DNA from 2 places in the Endozoicomonas sp. Z74 genome. Region 1 is predicted to be linked to the other one. Evidence: predicted binding sites of a transcription regulator. Region 1 holds the regulator's gene; the other holds the start of a gene.
What was found. Region 1 encodes LexA, which represses DNA repair genes until DNA is damaged. Its sites were predicted from a motif close to TACTGTNTANNTANACAGTA; they were not measured.
Positions count from the first base shown of each region.

Region 2: the regulator LexA is predicted to act here: its motif matches at 3,149-3,168, upstream of recN (DNA repair protein RecN).

Region 1 is NZ_JBLYZI010000016.1:57,346-61,682, forward strand. Features, by position in the region: gene nagZ (beta-N-acetylhexosaminidase) at 1-333, opposite strand, end outside; gene ACNRUY_RS06940 (L,D-transpeptidase family protein) at 409-891, opposite strand; gene ACNRUY_RS06945 (TetR/AcrR family transcriptional regulator) at 1,001-1,630, opposite strand; gene lexA (transcriptional repressor LexA) at 1,807-2,403, shown strand; gene ACNRUY_RS06955 (SulA-like leucine-rich domain-containing protein) at 2,489-2,923, shown strand; gene ACNRUY_RS06960 (hypothetical protein) at 2,981-3,223, opposite strand; gene ACNRUY_RS06965 (DUF6586 family protein) at 3,472-3,951, opposite strand; gene topA (type I DNA topoisomerase) at 4,125-4,337, opposite strand, start outside.
Region 2 is NZ_JBLYZI010000084.1:17,345-21,681, forward strand. Features, by position in the region: gene ACNRUY_RS19715 (outer membrane protein assembly factor BamE) at 1-168, opposite strand, end outside; gene fur (ferric iron uptake transcriptional regulator) at 258-662, shown strand; gene ACNRUY_RS19725 (DsrE/DsrF/TusD sulfur relay family protein) at 904-1,260, opposite strand; gene recN (DNA repair protein RecN) at 1,404-3,119, opposite strand; gene grpE (nucleotide exchange factor GrpE) at 3,340-3,918, shown strand; gene dnaK (molecular chaperone DnaK) at 4,142-4,337, shown strand, end outside.

The sequences.
Region 1 (4,337 bases):
CAACTCAGAAGCCATGAGCCAGCCCGCTTCATGAGCCAGCTGGAGTCCCTGTTCCCTGTTGTTTTGCAGCAGCTGACCATAAGCCTTTACAGGAGGCAGACGGGTAAACCCTTTTTTTAAGCGCTGTACCCGACCTCCTTCCTGGTCTACACAGATGAGAAGGTCCTCTCTCAGGGCCCGGATAGAGTTCACCAGCTGACAAAGTTGCGGACGATCCTGAAAATTGCGGGCGAAAAAAAGAACACCAGCCACCGCCGGGTGACAGAGAATCTCACTCTCTTCCGGTGAAAGCTCTGTACCCTCCAGATCAATCAACAGCACGCCTGTATTCATGGGAAACCTTTTCTCAATAAAGCAGGGGAAACCGGCAGGACACTTTTTTTATCCTTTGAAGGGGCCCGTCAAACGTCAAGAGAGTTGGATATCAATACAGGTGCCCGCATCAACCCGATCATAAAGGTCAATAATATCCCTGCCATGCATACGGATACAACCACGGGAACCAGGCACTCCCATCTCAGCGGTATCCGGGGAGCCGTGAATATAAATGTATCTGCGCATGGTATCGACATTGCCCAGGCGGTTGTATCCTGGCTCAAGCCCGCTGAGCCAAAGAATCCTGCTTAAGATCCAGTCTTTTCTGCCTGGGTATACTGCTGTTAATTCCGGGGAATAAATCTCCCCGGTAAAGCGACGACTGACGAATACTGAGTGCAGCGGCAGACCTTCACCAATTTTGGCTCTGATGACATGACGTCCAAGGGGGGTCTGCCAGCTACCCTCCTGCTGCCCAGTCCCTTTACTGGCGGTTGAGATGCTATAGCGTCGAACCTGACCATTGTCCTGATGCAGGATCATCTCCTGGGTGGCAATATGAACCGACAGATGCATAGAAAACCTGGACTCCGCTGGGTTACAGAAAAAGGGAACAGAGAGGCCATCAAAACCTCAAAGAGCGGGTAATTAACAATGGGTATCTTCACCCGTTGCCGTATTCATCTCAGGTATGGGCACGCAGGCCTGCCGCCATAAAGGGCACCATTTTCCTGAGAATCTCTTCCACCTCATAGCGGGTACCATAATCATTCTCGGCAATGGCCCGGAGCGCATCTGATCCCGACAGGGTAAACACCGCAGCACCCAGAATAAAATAGACCCGCCAGAAAAGATCCCCGGCGGGCAGATTCGGGCAGGTTTTGATCAGCAACTTAAGGTAATCCTCAAAAACCTCGCCATACACTTCCCGTAAATATTTCTTGAGGTGCCCCTGCCCCTGGGAATAAGCCAACCCGATTAGTCGCATGCATACCGACAGATCATTTTCTCTGCGGGGTTTGACCGCCATAATCTGGTCCACCAGCATATGCAGGGCCTCTTCCAGGTCGGGGGTATTGTTTTGCTCATTGATCTGGGAAAGTGCACTGGCCAGATTGGTGGTAAAAGGCTCAAGGAACCTTGAAAAAACCGCCTGGATCAGGGCTTTTTTGGAACCAAAGTGATAGTTGACAGCCGCCAGATTGACTCCTGCATGACTGGTAATCGCCCGCAGAGAGGTTTCCGCAAACCCATGCTCAGCAAACAGCTGTTCAGCTGCGTCCAGGATTCGTTCTACAGTGGCTGACTGTGACATACTTTCTTAAGCACCATTAGCATAAACAATTGTTTAAAACTACCGTTTGAAACCAAAAACTGCAAGTTGTAAAAGTAATACCGCAATAAACCCGGTGGTTCAAGAAAACAGTCCCTTGCAGGAATCAATATACTGTATATAATTACAGATACTGTATAAAAACACAGACACCAGCCATGATTAAGCTCACCAAACGACAGGCCGAGATTCTTGAACTGATCAAGGCCCATATAGAAGAAACAGGATTTCCCCCTACCCGTGCTGAAATTGCCAGCACTTTTGGCTTCCGTTCTCCCAACGCGGCCGAGGAACACCTCAGGGCCCTGGCCAGAAAGGGGGCCATCGAAATCACACCCGGCGCTTCAAGAGGGATTCGTATCCCGGGCTCTGATGCTCTGGGACTTCCCATTATCGGGCAGGTGGCTGCAGGAAGCCCGATTCTTGCCCAGGAACATATTGAAAACCATCTTTCGATCACCCCCTCTTTTTTCTCACCCAAAGCCGACTTTATGCTCAGGGTCAGGGGCATGAGTATGAAGGACATCGGTATTCTGGATGGGGATCTGCTGGCGGTTCACAAAACCAGTGTTGCCCAGAACGGCCAGATCGTAGTGGCCCGGATCGAGGATGAAGTAACAGTGAAGCGGTTCGAACAGAAACGGAACAAAGTTTACCTGCATCCGGAAAACCCGGACTTCACCACCATCGAGGTAGACCTGAACCATGACATTTTTGCCATTGAAGGGCTCAGTGTCGGCGTAATAAGGAATTGAAACCCACAGGACCTGAAGGGTCTAAAGGCCTAAAGGCATAAATACTCAAAGAGCATAAACACCCGTCTGTAGTGGAGGGCCTGACATGCAAGCATTAACGACTCATCCCCTGACCACCGCCTCCAGGACAAACCCAGGCTCCTGGAACCACAAAAGCGCGATTGATGAGCTGATTCTATCTGGCCCCCCATGGCAGGCAGGCCAATTTTTAAAGTCCATGCTCAATGATCTGGCTAACGATCAGGAGCCCCGCTGGCTCACTCTGATCCTTTCCAGCGAACATGCCTTAAAAACCAAGAAATGGCTGAAACTGTCTGGCATCAGCAATAACCGGGTTCAGGTGCTCAATCCCTCAGCCCGACAGGATTCCCTGAAGCTGACCCGCCAGGCCCTGGCCTCCGGTACCAGTCATACCGTGGTCAGCTGGATTAATCAGCTGGATTCCTCAACCCTGAATGAACTTGAATTGGCAGCCAGAAGCGGACGATGCCAGGGGCTGGCCATTCGAAACCGGGATTAATACCTGTAGCACGATATAACCGGCCACCCGATAAAGCCGGTCAGCATGATGAAACGGTTAGTGCAAAACCCGGTTTTCAGGAATATAGCCTTCGGTACCGGCCTCGGTTTTACGGCTGACCTCTTCTATGCAGGCGTCCAGCATAATGCGGGCCACTTCAAATTGATCCCCCTGGAGGAATTCCAGCAACTCCTGGGAAAATGTCATGGTCACCAGGGGCTCAGCACTTTCCTCATCGCTTCGACGCAATACAATCTCCCCTGATGGGAGCTCAACAATTTCAAGAAAAGTCGCTGACATAGTGATCCAGTACCTGATTGCTCTTAAATAGAACCATGGCAGGTGCGCAGGCCACTGGTTCAATGGTAAAGCGGCACTCGTTCAATCACTTGAATAGAGGTGCCTTTAAAGGGGTTAAGTTAACCGGGCTATTTTGCATTAGCCGCTATTGGCTTTCAAGGTGAGGCCTTCAAACTGGCATACATCCGATTTCCACTGGCGCTTCCCACAGGAATGTGTACCGGCCGTCATTGCAATATGCCAGAAGGCTACCACTCAAGGCTGAAGTTGCGACTATAAGTCACCAGTTCTTTCAGGGAGACCAGAATACTGGCCGCACTATCCGGCAGCTCAAGATCCATAGCGGAAGCACTTACCAGGGGTATCTCTGAGGACCTTTCGGGCACCTTTCTCTGCGTCGGCATCAGGCACTCCTGGTGAGAGCGGAGCAAAGAGGACAACCACGACTCATGCTGTTCAAGCTGCTCGATGTACTGCAACTCAGATGACACCTCACCCTTGAGATGAATGCTGTTAATTGCCTCATCCAGTGTGGGAAGCTGACTTACCGATAGCCGATAATTGGTCATAATCTCCGCCAGTAACGAACGATACGCCTGAACCATTGCTCCAAGGCAGGCTTCACGAAACGCCGGGCCGGCAACCTCATCCGCCTCTTTCCAGGCTTCCATCAGCAACCGGGAATGAAACAACATTTTGTTGGTAAATCCCTGCCAATTGTTAGTCATAACCCACTCCTGAACATCATTCGCCCCATCGCCGCTGAGTTTTGCCATAGAACGGCAGGGCACTCATTCAACATTTTCAGGAAACCTGAAACCCTCACGGAAAAAGAACAAGAAAAAAATAAGCCTCCTGTTGGAGGCCTACTTTATAACCCTTCAAAAAAAAGGCCTCTCAATCAAGCACTCTTACGCTTTTTAACCTGCTTTTCCTGCCACTGTCCATCCTGCCAAGTTGCACTCCAGCCCGTCGCCTTACCCTCTACCTCAGACATAACATACTGCTGCTTAGTCTTACGGCTGTAACGGATAATGGCAGGATTCCCATCAGGATCGGTTCGGGGGGCGTCCATCAGATAGCCATACTTGGGATCTATTTCCGCCTGATGGGG
Region 2 (4,337 bases), on a different contig from region 1:
ATTGACCATCTCCTGGGTAATGACATTACCCTGCTGGATATCAATTTTGTAGGCACCGGGGAAGCTGATAAGCTTCGACCCACTGTCCGTGGAGCTGGCGCATCCTGTCAGCAGCGCAGTGGACAAAAGTGCAGCGGCGAGGGAGACCGTGGTTTTTTGCATCGGCATCAGACTTCCACTATCTTGCTCAAAAATGAAATACTTGCACAAAAATGTGATAATAGCAGGATTCTCTTGCAAAGGGTTAGGGAAACGTTTTGGAAAATCAAGAGTTGCGTAAAGCAGGATTGAAAGTCACCCTGCCTCGAGTAAAAATTCTGCAGATCCTTGAAGGCGCCTCTGGCAAGCACATGAGCGCTGAAGACGTCTACAAGGCTTTGCTGGAAGCGGAAGAGGACGTTGGTCTGGCAACGGTCTACCGGGTGCTTACTCAGTTTGAGGGGGCCGGGCTGGTGGTGAGACACAACTTCGACAGTGGCCATTCGGTCTTTGAGCTTTCCCGTGGTGATCACCATGACCATATGGTGTGCATGGAAAGCGGCGAGATTGTTGAGTTTATTGACGAAGAGATTGAGAAGCGTCAGCGGGAAATTGCCGACCAGCACGGCTTTGAGATTGTGGACCACAATCTTGTGTTGTACGTCAGACCTAAAAAGAAATAACCCGGATTTCAGGGTCTTCTGAGTCGGCTCTCTCTGAGAGCCGAAGGTGCAGGTCAAAACAGTATGTCTATACCCAAAGGATTTCAAGTTGCTACGCGGCGGCAAAAGAGCGAAACCCCAGGAGCTTAGATGAACTAAGTGACTGGGGTGAGCGATAGCAGCCAACAAAGTAGCAACTTGAAAGGCAACGGGTATAAACGGCCGACGCCTGTCGGCTGTGATGCTGACATCCAAATCCGGATCAGAATGTCAGCACTTTGTCCGCTTCCATGGTCCAGTCAGAAAGGTCCATCATCGACCCCACCTCTGCCCCTTCAATGAGGCTGGATGCCTCAATGCCTCGGGCGGCAATGCAGGTAGTGCAGAGCTTTATGTCCGCTCCCAGCTCAACCAGTAAAGTCATTAGCTGCTGGATATTGTATCCTTCCGACGGTCGCTGGCCGGGCAGAGCTGCAAAAACAGCGTCGGACATCAGAAACAGCTTGATGTGGACACCGTTTTCATATTTTCGCTTCAGGTTCAATGCCAGGCGCAATGCGTTAAAGCACTTTTCAGTACCGTAAGGGGCATCGTTCAGAATAAAAACCACGCTTTGCATTCCACGCTTCTCCGGTTGAAAAAACTACGCTTCAATTGGAAGGGGTTAATGGTAACGACTTACGGCAGTTGTTCAATGTTGACCGTATCAGGAAGGTGCTGAAGTGGGTTCCTGAATACGGCCGTTTTGTTTTCGGCTTATTGTTATGTGGAGGGTAAGGATTCAGGGCGACCCACCTGGGATGCTTGAGCCTGAAGCAGCATCTCCTGGGCATGATTGAGCGTCGGTGATGTGATTTCAATACCTCCGAGCATCCGGGCGATTTCAGTGATCCGGTGATCGCCTTCCAGTCGGTGAATTCGGGTGCTGGAGGTTGACCGGCTGCTTTTCTTGCTGACATGAAGGTGCTGGTGGGCCTGGGAGGCCACCTGGGGCTGGTGAGTGACGCAAAGCACCTGTCCGGTTTTACCGATTTCCCTGAGCATGCCTCCGACAATTTCTGCGGTTCCCCCGCCAATGCCCACGTCCACTTCATCAAATACCAGCGTCGGGGTGTTGGTTGACTGGGCAATAATGACCTGAATGGCCAGGCTGATTCGTGACAGTTCCCCCCCTGAGGCCACCTTGCCAAGGGGTCTTGGGGGTTGTCCTGGGTTGGTGGTGACCAGGAATTCGATGGCTTCCAACCCCAGGGGAGACACCGCTTGTGGATTAACGCTGGTGAGTTCAATCTGGAACCGGCCCTTGGGCATCCCCAGCAGTGCCATGCGGTCAGTGATCTGTTTTTCCAGCTTGCGGGCCGCGCTCTTTCGTTTTTTAGATAGCTGATCTGCGGCTTTCTGGTGTTTAGTCAGAAGGTGTTCCAGGTTGGCCTCCAGCTCCAGCACCTGTTCATCATGGTGCTGTATTTTTTCCAGCTCGTCGCTGATCTGCTGTTGCCGGGCCGGGAGTTCCTCGGGTTGAATCCGGTGCTTTCGGGCCAGTTCATAGATGGCGCTCAGGCGCTCCTCTATAAACTGGGCTTTTTCCGGATCGGCTTCGAAATGATCAATAAACTGATTCAGTTCCCCCGCGGCTTCTTCCACTTGAATCTGGGCGGATGACAGCATTTCCAGGCAGTTGTTGATGGCTGAATTATCCATCTGCAGGTCGCTGAGTTTGTGGAGGCAGCTGGAGAGCTGCTGGATAAGGTTGTTTCCGTCGTCTGATCCGCAGATCTGGGCCACCTGGTGGCAGGCGGTTAGGATATTGCCGGCCTGTGATTGCTGCTGTTGTTCTGCTTCCAGAGACTCTACTTCGCCCGGCTGCAGGTTGATCTGCTCCAGCTCCTGGAGCTGATAGGACAGCAGTTGAATCCGCTCTTCCCGCTCCTGCTGTTGTGATACCAAAGCTTTCAGGACTTCAGACGTTCGGTGATGTTCAAGGGCCGCCCCGGATACCTTTTGTGCCAGGTGAGTGCTTTTGGCGAAGTGATCCAGCAGTGTCGAATGATTGCTTTTGTTCAGAAGCGACTGGTGTGCGTGCTGGCTGTGTATATCAATCAGGTGGCTGCCGATGCTTTTCAGCTCGGTCAGGGTGGCGGGAGTGCCATTAATATAGGCTCGGGACCGCCCCTCGCGGGTGATCACCCGTCGCAGAACACACTCGCTGCTGTTCTCAGTGTCATAGTCTTTTTCTTTGAGCCATTGCTGTGCTGCCGGAATGGTATTCAGGTCAAAACGGGCCTGGATGTCGGCCCGCCTGGCGCCGGTGCGGACGCAGTCGGAGTCCGCCCGTCCGCCCAGGGTGAGGCTGAGTGCATCCAGCATGATGGACTTGCCAGCCCCGGTTTCTCCGGTAATGGCGGTCATTCCTGGACTGATCTCAAGGTCCAGCTGGTCAACAATGGCGTAGTTGCTGATGGTGATTTGATTCAGCATAACGGCTTCCCACATTCCCAACGCAGGGTTACTGTTTATTTATACAGTAACCTGTAGATTGTCATCGGTAAAGAAATTTTGCCCTTGAATCCTGCCGGTCTATCCCCATATTGCCTGTCAGTATGATTAAACTGGGCTGACTCGATGGGTCAGTGCCCGTGGCAAACAAGCGCTGGCTGAATGCGTTTCAGTCAGTCGGCAAATCCGGAGAACCGTCGGAATGACTGTAGAAAACGGCAAGGCAGAAGAGCAGGTTCAAAAGCCTGAGGCGGATGCAGAGGGTGTTGACCCGATTCTGGAAGAGGTTGTGGAAGAGACCCCTGAGATTGACCTGTCTGCCCGGGTGGAAGAGCTGGAAGAGCAGCTGGCCCAGGCCAAAGATCAGGTGCTGAGGGCTCATGCGGAAGCCCAGAACACCAAGCGTCGTGCAGAGCAGGATGTGGAAAAGGCCCATAAGTTTGCTCTGGAAAAGTTCGTCGGTGAGTTAATTCCTGTCGTGGAAAGCCTGGAAAAGGGCATTGACAGTGCCGAGCAGGCTGAGGGGAATCATGAGGCCCTGGTGGAAGGAATGCGGCTGATTCAGAAGCAGTTCCTGGATGCCCTGGGCAAGTTCAAGGTAGAGCAGGTGAACCCGGCGGGTGAGCCCTTTGATCCGAACTTCCATCAGGCCATTTCCATGGTGCCGAACCCGGATATGGAGCCCAATACTGTAATGGATGTTTTCCAGAAGGGTTACACCCTGCATGGTCGTGTGGTCCGCCCGGCCATGGTGGTGGTCTCCAGCGCAGTGGCCGGATAAGAAGTGTTTTTCAGGGCTTTCTTCAGAAGATTGTAAACAAGGCCCTTGAAAACGCTTCAGCCGATCCCATATAGGGAATCAAAGGCAGAGACAACAGGCGCACAGCGCCGAAGGTAAAGCATAAGGTAGAACGCCGGCAGGCGTGACAGTCGATAGACTGCTCGGACCGTTAAACAGTTTTAAAGATTTCAGCCCTGGAGCCAGGGCAGTGGAGAAGCGCGAAATGGGTAAAATAATCGGTATTGATCTGGGCACCACCAACTCCTGTGTGTCTATCCTGGACGGTGAGAAGGCCAAGGTAATTGAAAATGCAGAAGGCGCCCGTACGACGCCTTCCATCATTGCCTACACCGATGACAGCGAAATTCTGGTGGGCCAGCCTGCCAAGCGTCAGGCGGTCACCAACCCCGATAACACCC